4 regions of the Streptomyces chisholmiae genome follow, and region 2 is predicted to be linked to each of the others. Evidence: riboswitches for the same ligand, from Rfam matches in the RefSeq annotation. Region 2 holds a riboswitch; each other region holds the start of a gene.
What was found. A riboswitch is a leader RNA that binds a small molecule or an ion and turns the genes downstream of it on or off. The one in region 2 is predicted to bind cobalamin.
Positions count from the first base shown of each region.

Region 1 (3,200 bases), on a different contig from region 2:
CTTCTTCTCCACCGAGGTGGACGGCATAGCCGAGGTCTCGTTGGGCGCGCACCGCGGCCGGATCGCCGCGTTGAACGAGTCCTACGGGCACATGGGGCGGACCAACTACCACCTCGCGATGCGGGCCGTGATCGACCACTACACGGCCTCGGGCGCCAGCGAGCCGGCCTTCGTGATCTTCCAGACGGACGGCGGCCCCTCCTCCCGGTCGGCCGCCGAGAAGGCGCTCTGCGAGGCCGCGCGGCTGCCGATCTTCTGGCAGTTCGTCGGCTTCGGCGATCCGGCGGCCAAGCACTTCGCGTTCCTCCGCAAGCTGGACGAACTCCCGGTGCCGACCCGCCGCGTGGTGGACAACGCGGGCTTCTTCGCCGCCGGCACCAACCCGCGGGCCTTCTCCGACGAGGCGCTCTACGACCAGTTGATGGCCGAGTTCCCCGAGTGGCTCGTCGCCGCCCGCCGGGCCGGCATCCTCGGCTGACCACCGCCGCTGCCGCCGGCGTCGCCGTTACCGCGGCCGTTGCCCTCGTCCCTGCCCGCGGCGTCGGTTAGCCGGCCTCGGCGCGGGGCCGGGGCGGACGACGGGTCTCGGCCAGCGTGGCGGCGTGCCGCCCCGCGACCAACGCCGCCCGGCCCGGCCGGTGTCGCGGCCGGCGCCCCGGCCCCCGTGGCGAACTCCGGGCACCGCCCGGGCAGCTCGCGGCGGCCAGCGACCGCTTAGCCGAACCGCGGCCACCCGGCCGGCGTTTCCCGACGCCCACCGCCGTCGGCGACGGCCGCGCCGCCGTGCCACTCCCCCGGCCACCGCCTCGCCCGGTACACACCGCAGCGGCCCGTCGGGCAGTTGTTTGAGCCATTTCGGCGGCGCTCGGCACGGCCGGCCGGCCCGACCCCGCTCGCCGTTCCGACGCCGCCCCGCCTCGCACCCGGCCCATGGGGCGTCCGGGCGGGCCTCCCCGCCGCGCCCCGGCGCCCGGGCCCGTCCGGCCCGCGGGCCAACCCCGGTGCACGCCCCACGATCCCCCTCCCGCCAAGGCCGGCCCACCGCCCGGAGGCAGGTGTTCGCCGGGCTCGGGCCCGGGCCCGCGACCTCCGGCCGGGGAGGATCCTCTCATCGGCCGGAAGCGGTCCCGGCGGCGCCCCGAGTGTCAGTGCCGGAGCGCAGACTGGTACTCATGAAGGTGAGTGGGCGAGCGTCGAAGCCGGCGGAGTTGGCCGCCGTCGGCCCGTGCCGACGGGGGCGCGCCGCGCCGCGCGCGGCCGGTCCTGGGCGTGTCGCGGCTCGGCGTCGGTCGCGACTGCACACGCCCGTCCGGCCCGGCGGCCGGCCCGGCCGGGCCCCGGCGACGCCCCGGGTGTTCGCAGGTGAACTGCCGACGCAACGAGACAGAGAACACAACATATAGGGCTGCTCGTTGGCAGCGGCACAAGATGTATGCTCGTGCTCGCTGTCGCCGCAGGGGAATCCGGTGCGAGTCCGGAACTGTCCCGCAACGGTGTGTCATGGCCTGCTTGTCGCCTGCCATGACGAGTCCGAGTGCCTGCCAACAGCTGATCACGTCCAAGCCCCGAGGGCTGGGCCGAGGGACGCGGAGCGGTTTGCCATGCCTGGCACAGCCATGCCCGCTTCCGGTCTCGGCCCGTCCTCGGAGCGCATCGCACCCGAGGGAGAGCACCGAGTGACCATCGCGCCCGCCGCCCCCGCAGAGCCGGCCACAGCCGCGCTGACGCGCACCCTGGCCGACCTCACCGCCGACCTGCCGGCCGCCGATCCCGCGCGGGTCGCCGCCGCCGTCGAGCGGGGCCGGCATCCCGGTTCCGACGAGGCCGAGTTGCGGGAGTTGGCCATCGAGGCGGCGGCCGGTCTGATCGCCGAGGAGCCCGCCTACTCCCGGCTGGCGGCCCGGTTGCTCACCCTGGAGATCCGGGCGGAGGCCGCCGGGCAGGGCGCGGTGAGCTTCTCCGCCTCCATCGCCGTCGGCCACCGCGAGGGGCTGATCGGGGACAGCACGGCGGCGTTCGTCCGCGCGCACGCCACCGAGTTGGACGCGCTGCTGGACCGCACCGTGGCCGAGGGCGCGGACGACCGGTTCGAGTACTTCGGGCTGCGCACCGTCCAGTCGCGTTACCTGCTGCGCCACCCCATCGAGCGGCGGGTCATCGAGACGCCACAGCACTTCCTGCTGCGGGTGGCCTGCGGCCTGGCGCCGGACGACTCGGCGCGGGCGCTGGCCCAGGTCGCCGAGTTGTACCGGCTGACCAGCTCGCTGGCCTACCTGCCGTCCTCGCCCACCCTCTTCAACTCCGGCACCAAGCACCCCCAGATGTCCTCGTGCTACCTGCTGGACTCGCCGGCCGACGAGCTGGACTCGATCTACGAGCGTTACCACCAGATCGCCCGGCTCTCCAAGCACGCCGGCGGCATCGGCCTCTCCTACAGCCGGGTGCGCGCCCGTGGCTCGCTGATCCGGGGCACCAACGGCACCTCCAACGGCATCGTGCCGTTCCTGCGCACGCTGGACTCCTCGGTCGCGGCGGTCAACCAGGGCGGCCGGCGCAAGGGCGCGGCCTGTGTCTACCTGGAGACCTGGCACGCCGACATCGAGGAGTTCCTCGAACTCCGCGACAACACCGGCGAGGAGGCCAGGCGCACCCACAACCTGAACCTGGCGCACTGGATCCCGGACGAGTTCATGCGCCGGGTGGACGCCGACGGCGACTGGTCGCTCTTCTCACCGGCGGACGTGCCGGAGCTGACCGACCTGTGGGGCGAGGAGTTCGACGCCGCCTACCGGGCCGCCGAGGCCAAGGGCCTGGCGCAGCGCCAGGTGCCGGCGCGGCAGCTCTACGCCCGGATGATGCGCACCCTGGCGCAGACCGGCAACGGCTGGATGACCTTCAAGGACGCCGCCAACCGCACCGCCAACCAGACCGCCAGGCCCGGCAACGTGGTGCACTCGTCGAACCTCTGCACCGAGATCCTGGAGGTCACCGACGACGACCAGACGGCCGTCTGCAACCTGGGCTCGGTCAACCTCGCCGCGCACCTCGGCGAGGACGGCACGATGGACTGGGCGGCGCTGGACGCCACGGTCCGCACCGCCGTCCTCTTCCTGGACCGGGTGGTGGACATCAACTTCTACCCGACCGAGCAGGCGGAGACGTCCAACTCCCGCTGGCGCCCGGTGGGCCTGGGCGTGATG
Region 1 is NZ_JAVREO010000002.1:432,174-435,373, reverse strand. It holds gene RM844_RS04815 (vWA domain-containing protein) at 1-478, shown strand, start outside; cobalamin riboswitch at 1,397-1,560, shown strand; gene RM844_RS04810 (ribonucleoside-diphosphate reductase subunit alpha) at 1,677-3,200, shown strand, end outside.
Region 1: linked by a shared signal. The riboswitch ahead of RM844_RS04810 (ribonucleoside-diphosphate reductase subunit alpha) and the one ahead of metE (5-methyltetrahydropteroyltriglutamate--homocysteine S-methyltransferase) in region 2 are both predicted to bind cobalamin.

Region 2 (3,200 bases):
CTGAGTGTCCGCCCGGACGCCGGCCGTGGTCAGCCGGAACGCCTCGGTGGCCCAGGCCAGGTAGGCCGGCTGGTCGGCGGCCCGCAGCGGCAGCGTCTCGCGCAGCGCCGGCTCGTCCACCTGGATCACCGCGCTGCCGGCCGCCTCCAGGTCGACCACCTCGTCCCGCAGGGCCAGCGCGACCTGCCGCGCCGTCTCGCCCCTGGGCAGGTCGTCCCGGACGAAGGACCAGGCGAGCATCGTGACCGGCCCGGTCAGCATCCCCTTGACCGGCCGCTCGGTGAGCGACTGGGCGTAGCCGGTCCAGGCCACGGTCATCGGCTCCGGCCGGGAGATGTCGCCGGCCAGGATCGGCGGGCGGACGTACCGGGTGCCGTAGGACTGCACCCAGCCGTGCTGGGTGGCCAGGTAGCCGGTCAGCCGCTCGGCGAAGTACTGCACCATGTCGTTGCGTTCCGGCTCGCCGTGCACCAGCACGTCCAGCCCGGCCCGTTCCTGGAAGGCGATGGTCTCCTGGATCTCCCGGCGGACCCGCTCCTGGTAGCCGGCCTCGTCCAGCCGGCCGGCGCGCAGCTCGGCGCGGGCCGCACGCAGCTCGGTGGTCTGCGGGAAGGAGCCGATGGTGGTGGTGGGCAGCGGCGGCAGCCCGAGCCTGGCGCGCTGCGCGGCGGCCCGCTCCGGGTAGGGCGCCGAGCGGCGGGCGTCGGCGGGTACGACGGCCGCGGCCCGGGCCCGGACCGCCGGGTCGTGGGTGATCGGGGAGCCGGCCCGGGAGGCCAGGTCGGCTCGGTTGGCGGCCAGTTGGGCGGCGATCGCGTCGCTGCCCCGGGTCAGTCCGCGGGCCAGGGTGACCAGCTCGGTCACCTTCTGCCGGGCGAACGCCAGCCAGCGCAGGATCTGCGGGTCGATGTCCCGCTCGGCGGCGGCGTCCAGCGGGACGTGCAGCAGCGAGCAGGAGGCGGCCACGTCGACCCGGTCGGCGAGGCCGAGCAGCGTGGCCAGGGTGGCCAACGACCGCTCCAGGTCGTTGATCCACACGTTGCGGCCGTCGACCACGCCGGCGACCAGCCGCTTGCCCGGCAGGCCGCCGGCCGCGGCCAGGTCGTCCAGGTTCCGGGCGGCCGGGCCGGTCAGGTCCAGGGCCAGGCCGTCGACGGGCGCCTTGGCCAGCACCGGCAGCGCCTCGCCGAGCCGGTCGAAGTAGGCGGCGACCAGCAGCCGCGGCCGGTCGGCGCCGGTGCCCAGCACCCGGTAGGCGCGTTCGGCGGCGGCCAGTTCGGCCGGGGTGCGGTCCTGGGTGAGGGCCGGCTCGTCCAGCTGCACCCACTCGGCGCCCCGCGCGCGCAGGTCGGCGAGCACCTCGGCGTAGACCGGCAACAGCCGGTCCAGCAGGCTGAGCGGCTCGAAGTCAGCGGCCACCCCGGGCGCCGGCTTGGCCAGCAGCAGGTAGGTGACGGGGCCGACCAGCACCGGCCTGGCGGTCAGCCCCAGCGCGCGGGCCTCGCCGAACTCGGCGAGCTGCTTGGCCGGGTCGGCGGCGAAGACGGTGTCCGGGCCGAGTTCGGGGACCAGGTAGTGGTAGTTGGTGTCGAACCACTTGGTCATCTCCAGCGGCGCGACCTCCTGGGTGCCGCGCGCCATGGCGAAGTAGCCGGCCAGCGGGTCGGCGGCGTAGGCGGCGCGGTGCCGCTCGGGGATGGCGCCGACCATCACGCTGGTGTCCAGCACGTGGTCGTAGAGCGAGAAGTCGCCGGTGGGGACCTCGTCCAGGCCGGCTTCTGCCAGCTGGCGCCAGGCGTCGGCGCGGAGTTCGGCGGCGGTCGCCAGCAGGGCGTCGGCGGTCAGCCGGCCCTTCCAGTAGCGCTCGATCGCCTTCTTCAGCTGCCGGTCGGAACCCTGGCGGGGATAGCCGTGCACGGTGGCACGGACCGCCGCGGCTGCGGGCTTGGTGGTCAAGGAACTCTCCTTCGCGAGATGTGTCCCGTCGGGTTCGGGGACCGGAAGGAGGCGCGAAGGCGCGGCGACGGCGGTGCTCGGGACGCGCGTCGCCGCACGTCGGACACCGGTCGTCGGTCACGCGACCCGCCCACGAGGCCACCGAACCTCCGCGCGCGACCGTCGCGCGCGGGCAGTGGCAGGTCTTCGGACTCGCGGGCGACCACGCCCCCGGCGGCTCGGAGTCGAGCGCGCGGGGACGCGGACCTACTGGCCGTCGCTTCCCAGACCCGGCCGGGTCCAGTGCGTGTGACGGCGGTCGTTCCCGCTCACCGCTGCGGGGCAGTCCCGGATTCCCACCGGGTTCCCTCTTGCGACGCGCCTGCCTGGCGGGCAGGGCGAACCAGCTGCGTCCGCCACCCTAGCCGCCACCGCCCGTCCTGGCAGGAGCGCCCGCTCCGCGAGATCCGGCGCGCCACCGCGGGGGCCGGGGGCAGGGGTGGGGGATGACCTGGATCAACCACCCGGTCGATGGTGGCCGCCGGGCCGGGCGGCGAGCGTGGTGGACATGAACGTGATCGAGGTGACCGGGCTACGCAAGAGCTACCCGGAGCGGACCGCGGTGGACGGGGTGTCGTTCCAGGTCGGGCGCGGCGAGATCTTCGGGCTGGCCGGCCCCAACGGCGGTGGCAAGACGACCCTGGTGGAGTGCCTCAGCGGGCTGCGCCGGCCGGACGGCGGCACGGTGCGGGTGCTGGGCCACGACCCGTGGCGGGAGCGGTCCGCGCTGCACCAGCGGATCGGCGTCCAGTTGCAGGACAGCCGGCTGCCGGGGGAGCTGCGGGTCGGCGAGGCGCTGCGCCTGTACAGCACCTTCTACCGCGAGCCGGCCGACTGGCGGGAGCTGATGGCCACCTGGGAGCTGACCGACCGGCGGAACACCGCCTTCAACAAGCTGTCCGGCGGCTGGCGGCAGCGGCTGCTGATCGCGCTGGCCCTGGTGGGAAAGCCGGAGCTGGTGGTGTTGGACGAGCTGACCACCGGGCTCGATCCCTATGCCAGGCGCGCCACCTGGGCGATGGTCCGGGAGCTGCGGACGCTGGGCGTGACGGTGGTGCTGGTCAGCCACTTCATGGACGAGGCGGAGGCGCTCTGCGACCGGGTGGCGGTGCTCGGCGCCGGCCGGCTGCTGGCGCTCGGCAGCCCGGCCGAGCTGGTCGCCGAGGCCGGCGCGGACAACCTGGAGGAAGCGTTCCTCGACCTGG
Region 2 is NZ_JAVREO010000009.1:262,367-265,566, reverse strand. It holds gene metE (5-methyltetrahydropteroyltriglutamate--homocysteine S-methyltransferase) at 1-1,956, opposite strand, end outside; cobalamin riboswitch at 2,133-2,341, opposite strand; gene RM844_RS17290 (ABC transporter ATP-binding protein) at 2,504-3,200, shown strand, end outside.

Region 3 (3,200 bases), on a different contig from region 2:
GAGCCGATCCGACACCCCCCACCCGCCGCCGCACCGGCCGGCTGTTGGCCGCCGCCGTGCTGGCCGCCGCCGTCCCGCTGGGCGGGCTCGCCTGGTCGGCCGGCGCCGCCGAGGAGGAGACCGCCCGGCCGGCCGCGGTGCCGCTGGAGCAGCTGACGCTGGCCACCGAGCAGGTGGCGACGGGCCTGGCCAGGCCCACCGCGATCACCGCGCCGGACGACGGCAGCGACCGGCTGTTCATCACCGAGAAGCGCGGCACGATCCGGGTCCACGACCCGGCGACCGGCCTGGCCGACGAGCCGCTGGCCGACCTCACCGACGTGGTGACCGGCGCCGGCAACGAGCGTGGCCTGCTCGGCATCGAGGCCGCCCCGGACTTCGCCACCAGCCAGCTGCTGTACGTCGCCTACACCGCCCTGCCGGACGGCGACGTGACGCTGGCCCGCTACGACCTGGCCGCCGGCGACCTGGAGGTGCTGCTGTCCGAGCCGCACCCGCAGACCAACCACAACGGCGGCCAGCTGGCGTTCGGCCCCGACGGGTACCTCTACTGGGGCCTGGGCGACGGCGGCGGCGCGGGCGACCCGGACGGCAACGGGCAGCGCCTGGACACCCTGGCCGGCAGCGTCCTGCGGCTGGACGTCAGCCAGTCCTGCGGTGAACTCGCCTACTGCGTGCCGGCGGACAACCCGTTCGTCGACGAGGCCGGGGCGCGCGGCGAGATCTGGGCCTACGGGCTGCGCAACCCGTGGCGGTTCTCCTTCGACCAGGCCGACGGCTCGCTGTGGATCGGCGATGTCGGCCAGGGCGCCTGGGAGGAGGTCAACCACCTGGCGGCGGACGGCGGCGGGGCCAACCTCGGCTGGGCCTGCCGGGAGGGGTTGGCCGAGTTCGACCCGGGCCAGTGCCGGGAGGGCGCCACGCTGACCGACCCGGTCTTCACCTACGCCACCTCGACCGAGGGCTGCGCGGTGATCGGCGGGCACGTCTACCGGGGCGCCGAGTTCGCCGACCTGGCGGCGGGCACCTATGTGGCCACCGACTACTGCTCCAGCAGCGCGTGGGCGCTGCGCGCGGACGGTTCGGGCGACTACCAGTCCGCGGTGATCGGGGAGTTCCCGACCCAGGTGACCGCGTTCGGGGAGACCGTGGACGGCGAGCTGTACGTGGTCAACGACCTGCCCGGGCAGCTGCACCGGGTGACGTTCGCGGCGGCCGGCGCCGGGTAACCGGCGGGCCGGCGGGGCGCGTTCGGCCCGGTGCGCTCCCTCACGGGGGAGGCGCGCCGGGCCGCTTCCGTCACCCTGGGCCGTCGAACAGGTGCGCCCTGACTGGTCATATGGGCGGGTTTTCTCTACTCTTGAAAAGATTCCGTCAAGGACGGATGGACAACTCAGCGCGTCTGGTGCGGGGGAAGTCCGGTGCGAATCCGGCGCTGACCTGCAACCGTGAGCGGCGTTCCCCCCAGGGGCGCCGCGAGTCGGAACACCCGGCCGTTCGCGTGGTTTCGCTTCTCACTGTCATGGTTCGCAGCGTGGAGCCCACAGCCCCGGCTGGCCGGCCCCCGCCGCTCGCGTCACGCGTGCGCCGGGGTTTTTCGTGCCCGCGCCGGACGCGTCGGGGGTCACGCGTCGGACCTGGGAAAGGTCAGGTCCCCGATGGCACGCCGTTCCGCCGGCGCCGCCGCGCTCGGCGCGCTGCTGACTCTGCTCGCCGCCCTGTTGGGCCCCGTCGGGGCCGCTTCGGCGGCGGCGCCCGCGCCGGCCAGGCCGGCCGCCGGGACGCCCGGCCACTGCCCGGACGCGTCCGGGGTGACCGTGGTGGTGGACTTCCGCGAGCTGGGCGGCGGCCGGGTGGTGCGCTGCGCCCCGGGGCCACAGGCGGACGGGCTGGCCGCGCTGCGCAACGCCGGCTTCGAGGTGACCGGCACCAACCGCTGGGGCGACTCCTTCGTCTGCCGGATCAACGGCCGCCCCGGCGCCGACTCCGAGCCCTGCGTGGACACCCCGCCGGCCACCGCCTACTGGTCGTACTGGCACGCGGACAACGGCGAGAACTGGACCTACAGCCAGCGCGGCGCGACCTACCGCACGCCGGCCGAGGGCACCTTCGAGGGCTGGTCGTTCTCGCTGGACGCGGACGAGGGCTCGGCCCCGCCGCCCGGCGTCGCCGCCCAGCGGCCGGCCGACGGCGGCTCGGGCGGGGCCGACTCCGGTGGCTCGGGCGGCGGCTCGGCCAGCGGCGGCTCGGGCTCCGGCGGCTCGGGGGGTGCGGGGGGCTCCGGCGGCGGCTCGGACGGCGGCGGCGCCGGGAGTGCCGGCGGCTCCGGCGGCGCGGCCACCGGCGGCTCCGGCTCGGGCGGCGCGGACGGCTCAGGCGGCGCGGACGGCGACGGGGGCCGGGCGCCGGAGCGGGACCAGGAGGCGCCGGAGCCGGACGGCGCCGAGGAGAACGCCGAGCCGGGCGACGAACCGACCGACGAGCCCACCGAGGACGCCGACGAGGACCCGGCGGCCGAGGACGGCACCGAGGTCGGGGCGGCGCCCCAGCCCACCGAGGCGGCCGAGTGGTCGGGCAGCGACGAGGAGTTCGCCCGGGAGCAGGCCGCCAGGGACGACTCCGGCGGCCCGTCCACCGGCACCCTGGCGACGTTCGGCCTGCTGGCCGTGCTGCTCGGCGCCGGCGGCCTCACCGCCTGGCGGCGGCGCCGCGCCGCGGCGGGCCCGGCCGGCACGGCCGACGCCGACGAGCGACCGACCGATGACCGGTGACGGGCGTCGGGCTCGCGGCCGGGCGGCTCGCCCGGCCGCTGCCCCGGGCGCTGCACCCGGGCGCCTGGTGGCTGTGGGCGCTCTGCCTGGCCGTGGTCGCCAGCCGCACCACCAACCCGCTGCTGCTGGCCTGCCTGATCGCGGTCGCCGGGCTGGTGGTGGCGCGTCGCCGCGGGGACGCGCCCTGGGCTCTGTCCTTCCGGATGTACCTGGTCTTCGGCGCGGTGATCGTCGCTCTGCGGGTCCTCTTCCGGATCGTCTTCGGCGGCGGGGGCGGCGAGACGGTGCTGCTCACCCTGCCGGAGATCCCGCTGCCCGAAGCGGCGGCCGGCATCCGGCTGTTGGGGCCGGTGGCCGCCGAGGAGGTGCTCGGTGGGGCGTATGACGGGCTGCGCCTGGCGGCCATGGTGATCTGCGTGGGCGCGGCGA
Region 3 is NZ_JAVREO010000004.1:399,999-403,198, reverse strand. It holds gene RM844_RS09220 (PQQ-dependent sugar dehydrogenase) at 1-1,229, shown strand, start outside; cobalamin riboswitch at 1,350-1,511, shown strand; gene RM844_RS09215 (hypothetical protein) at 1,659-2,771, shown strand; gene RM844_RS09210 (CbiQ family ECF transporter T component) at 2,768-3,200, shown strand, end outside.
Region 3: linked by a shared signal. The riboswitch ahead of RM844_RS09215 (hypothetical protein) and the one ahead of metE (5-methyltetrahydropteroyltriglutamate--homocysteine S-methyltransferase) in region 2 are both predicted to bind cobalamin.

Region 4 (3,200 bases), on a different contig from region 2:
GCGTCGGCGCCATCGCCTGCCCCGGCCCCGCCGCCGGCCCCGGCGTCACCGTCGGCGTCCGCCGCCTCGGCGGCCCCGCCGGCCGTCGCCGTGCCACCGGCGGCCCCGTTCCCGGCCGCTTCGCCGCCGGCCGCCGCCGCGCCGTCCGCCGGCCCGTCCGCCGGGCCCGCGTCGGTGTCGGTGTCCGCCTCCTGGCCCGTCTCCGCGTCCGTCTCCGGACGGCGGCGGAAGCTCAGCAGGGCGCCGATGCCGATGCCGATCACCAGACCGCCGCCGATGATCCACGGCACCGGGCTCGATCCGCCGTCGTCCGAGGCGTCCTCGCCCGCGCCGTTCTGGTCGGCCGCCGCCGGGCCCAACTGGCCGAGCTGGGCCACCAGGTCGGTGCCGCCGAAGTCCTCGGCCGAACCGCCGGTCGCGTGCGCCGCCAGCACCAGCAGGCCCAGCGCCGTCGGGTTCTGGGCGTAGTCGGCCCACTCGGTGTGGTGCGCGCGCAGCCACTCCAGCGGCGCCTCGGCCTCCTCCCGGTGACCGCCGGCCGCCAGCGCCAGCACCGACCGCGCCGTGCTGGCGAAGTCGGGCTGCGGCTCCCCGCCCGGGGGCGTGGAGACCAGGTGGTCGTCACCGTCCGCCAGCACCTCGACCAGCTGGGCGGCGCCGGCCGACCCGGCCCGGGCCTGCGGGCTCGGCTCCTCGTCGGGGGCGGCGGTGCCGTCGGCCGCGCCGTCCCGGCCCTCCTCACCCTCACCCTCGTCCGTGCTCTCGCCCTCGTCCGTCGAGCCGGCGCAGTCCAGCGGGGTCACCGGCGCCTGTGGCGTCTCCGGGTCCACCAGCAGCCCGCTGCCGTAGGCGGCGAGCACCGCGTCCACGGTGGCCATGTCGCTGGCGAACAGCTCGCCCGACTCCGGGTCCGGCTGCCAGGCGAAGGCGCCGCGCTCGTCCTCCGCCGCGTCGCAGCCGAGTTGCAGGGTGCCGAGCGCGCTGTACGGCGAGTTGCCGTCCCGCCGGGTCTCGGCCGGGTCGGCGCCGGTCGCCACGAGGGCGCCGACCACCACGGCGGTGGAGTTCGCGTCGCTGGCGGCGCCCGGGTTGAAGCCCCAGCCGCCGTCCTCGTTCTGCACCCCGGCCAGCCAGGACACCCCGGCGTCCACCGTGTCCTGGTGCCCGCCCACGGCGGCGAGCGCCTGGACGGCCAGCGCGGTGGCGTTGGAGTCGGCCGCGGTCACGTCGGCGCAGGGCTCGGCCGGGTCGGCCCGGAAGGGGAGGAACGAGCCGTCCGCGCACTGCTGCTGGACCAGCCAGTCGACGGCCTCCGGCGCCGTGTCGTGGCCCACGGCGTGCTGGGCCAGCAGCGCGTAGGACTGCCGCCACACGCCGTCGTACTGCGGGTCGGCGTCGCCGAAGAGGCCGTCGGGGGCCTCGGCCGGCACCGGTGCCGTCTCGTCGGCGACCGCGGCCGGCGCCGCCGCCACGCCGACGGCCAGCGCGCCGAGCGCGACGGCCGTCGGCAGCGCGAACGCCGGGCGCCGCGCCCGGGCGCGCGCGTCGGCGGCGTCGGGCGCCGCGCCGTGCGGCGCGCCCCTGACCGAGCTACGGGGGAAGAACACGCGGAAGCCTTTCGCTGTGCCGGCCGCCGGCGCGTTGACCGCCATGGCGCGCGCAGCGCCAAGCGGCACCGGGCGCGACGCCGTACTCCTCGACGGTGCCGGTCGCCGGGCGGCGACCGAAGCCAGTGCCTTTCACGGGCGGGCGTTCCGGCTCACGCGGGCGCCCACGGGCGTCGCGATCACGGCTGCGGGTCAGCGCCGGATTCGCACCGGCTTCCCCCGCTCGTGAGTGAACTGATGGGGGTCACTCTAACGGCCTGGATTCGGCCACCGTCGGCCGGCGCTGACCCCGCGGCCCAGGGCACCGGCGGGGCGCCGGCCGGGGAACGACCGGGCTTCCCCGGCCGCCGGCCCTGGCCGGTCCTCGCCCCCGCCGGCCGGGCCCCGCCCGCCGCGCCGCCCTGCGCCGCGGACCGGGGGGCAGCCTGGTGTCCGCCCCCGGCCAGGGTGATAATCGCCCCACCCGCCGCAATTCCCCCCGTCGACGGGCGAGTAGGGTGCGTACCCGCGAGTAGGTACGCACGCGCCGGCACGCGCCGGCGCGTGAGGACAGTGCGGAACGACCGAGGGAGCGGGTGTGGCGGCGGAGGCCGGGGCGGATCGCCCGATCAGGATCGCGCTGCTCAGCTACAAGGGGAACCCGTTCTGCGGCGGTCAGGGGGTCTATGTCCGCCACCTCTCCCGGGAGCTGGCCGCGCTGGGCCACCAGGTCGAGGTGATCGGCGCCCAGCCCTACCCCGAGCTGGACCCGGAGCCGGGGGTGACCCTGCGCCGGCTGCCCAGCCTGGACCTCTACCGGCAGCCCGACCCGTTCCGCACCCCGAGGCGCGGCGAGTACCGGGACTGGATCGACCTGCTGGAGGTCGGCACCATGTGGACCGGCGGCTTCCCGGAACCACTCACCTTCTCCCTCCGCGCCCGCCGCGAACTCGCCGCGCGCCGCCACGAGTTCGACGTGGTGCACGACAACCAGACACTGGGCTACGGCCTGTTGGGCAGCCGGCGGCTCGGCCTGCCGCTGGTCACCACCATCCACCACCCCATCACCGTGGACCGCCGGCTGGAGTTGGCCGCCGCCGAGGGCTGGCGCCGCCGGTACGCGGTGCGCCGCTGGTACGGCTTCACCCGGATGCAGGGCCGGGTGGCCCGCCGGCTGCCGCACGTGCTCACCGTCTCCAGCTCCTCACGACGGGAGATCGTCGAGGACTTCGGGGTGGCCGAGGCCCGCGTCGCGGTGGTGCCGATCGGCGCGGACACCCGGGTCTTCCACCCCGACCCGGCGGTGCCCAGGGTGCCGGGTCGGATCGTCACCACCTCAAGCGCCGACGCCCCGCTCAAGGGGCTGGTCCACCTCGTCGAGGCGCTCGCCAAGCTGCGCACCGAACGCCCCGACACCCACCTCGTGGTGGTCGGCAACCGGCCCACCACCGGGCCGGTGCACGAGGCCCTGGAACGCTTCGGGCTGGGCCGGGCGGTGGAGTTCGTCAAGGGCATCAGCGACGCCGAGCTGGCCGACCTGGTGCGCGGCGCCCAACTCGCCTGCGTGCCCTCCCTGTACGAGGGGTTCTGTCTGCCGGCCGCCGAGGCGATGGC
Region 4 is NZ_JAVREO010000005.1:231,743-234,942, reverse strand. It holds gene RM844_RS10635 (prenyltransferase/squalene oxidase repeat-containing protein) at 1-1,607, opposite strand, end outside; cobalamin riboswitch at 1,728-1,861, opposite strand; gene RM844_RS10630 (glycosyltransferase family 4 protein) at 2,185-3,200, shown strand, end outside.
Region 4: linked by a shared signal. The riboswitch ahead of RM844_RS10635 (prenyltransferase/squalene oxidase repeat-containing protein) and the one ahead of metE (5-methyltetrahydropteroyltriglutamate--homocysteine S-methyltransferase) in region 2 are both predicted to bind cobalamin.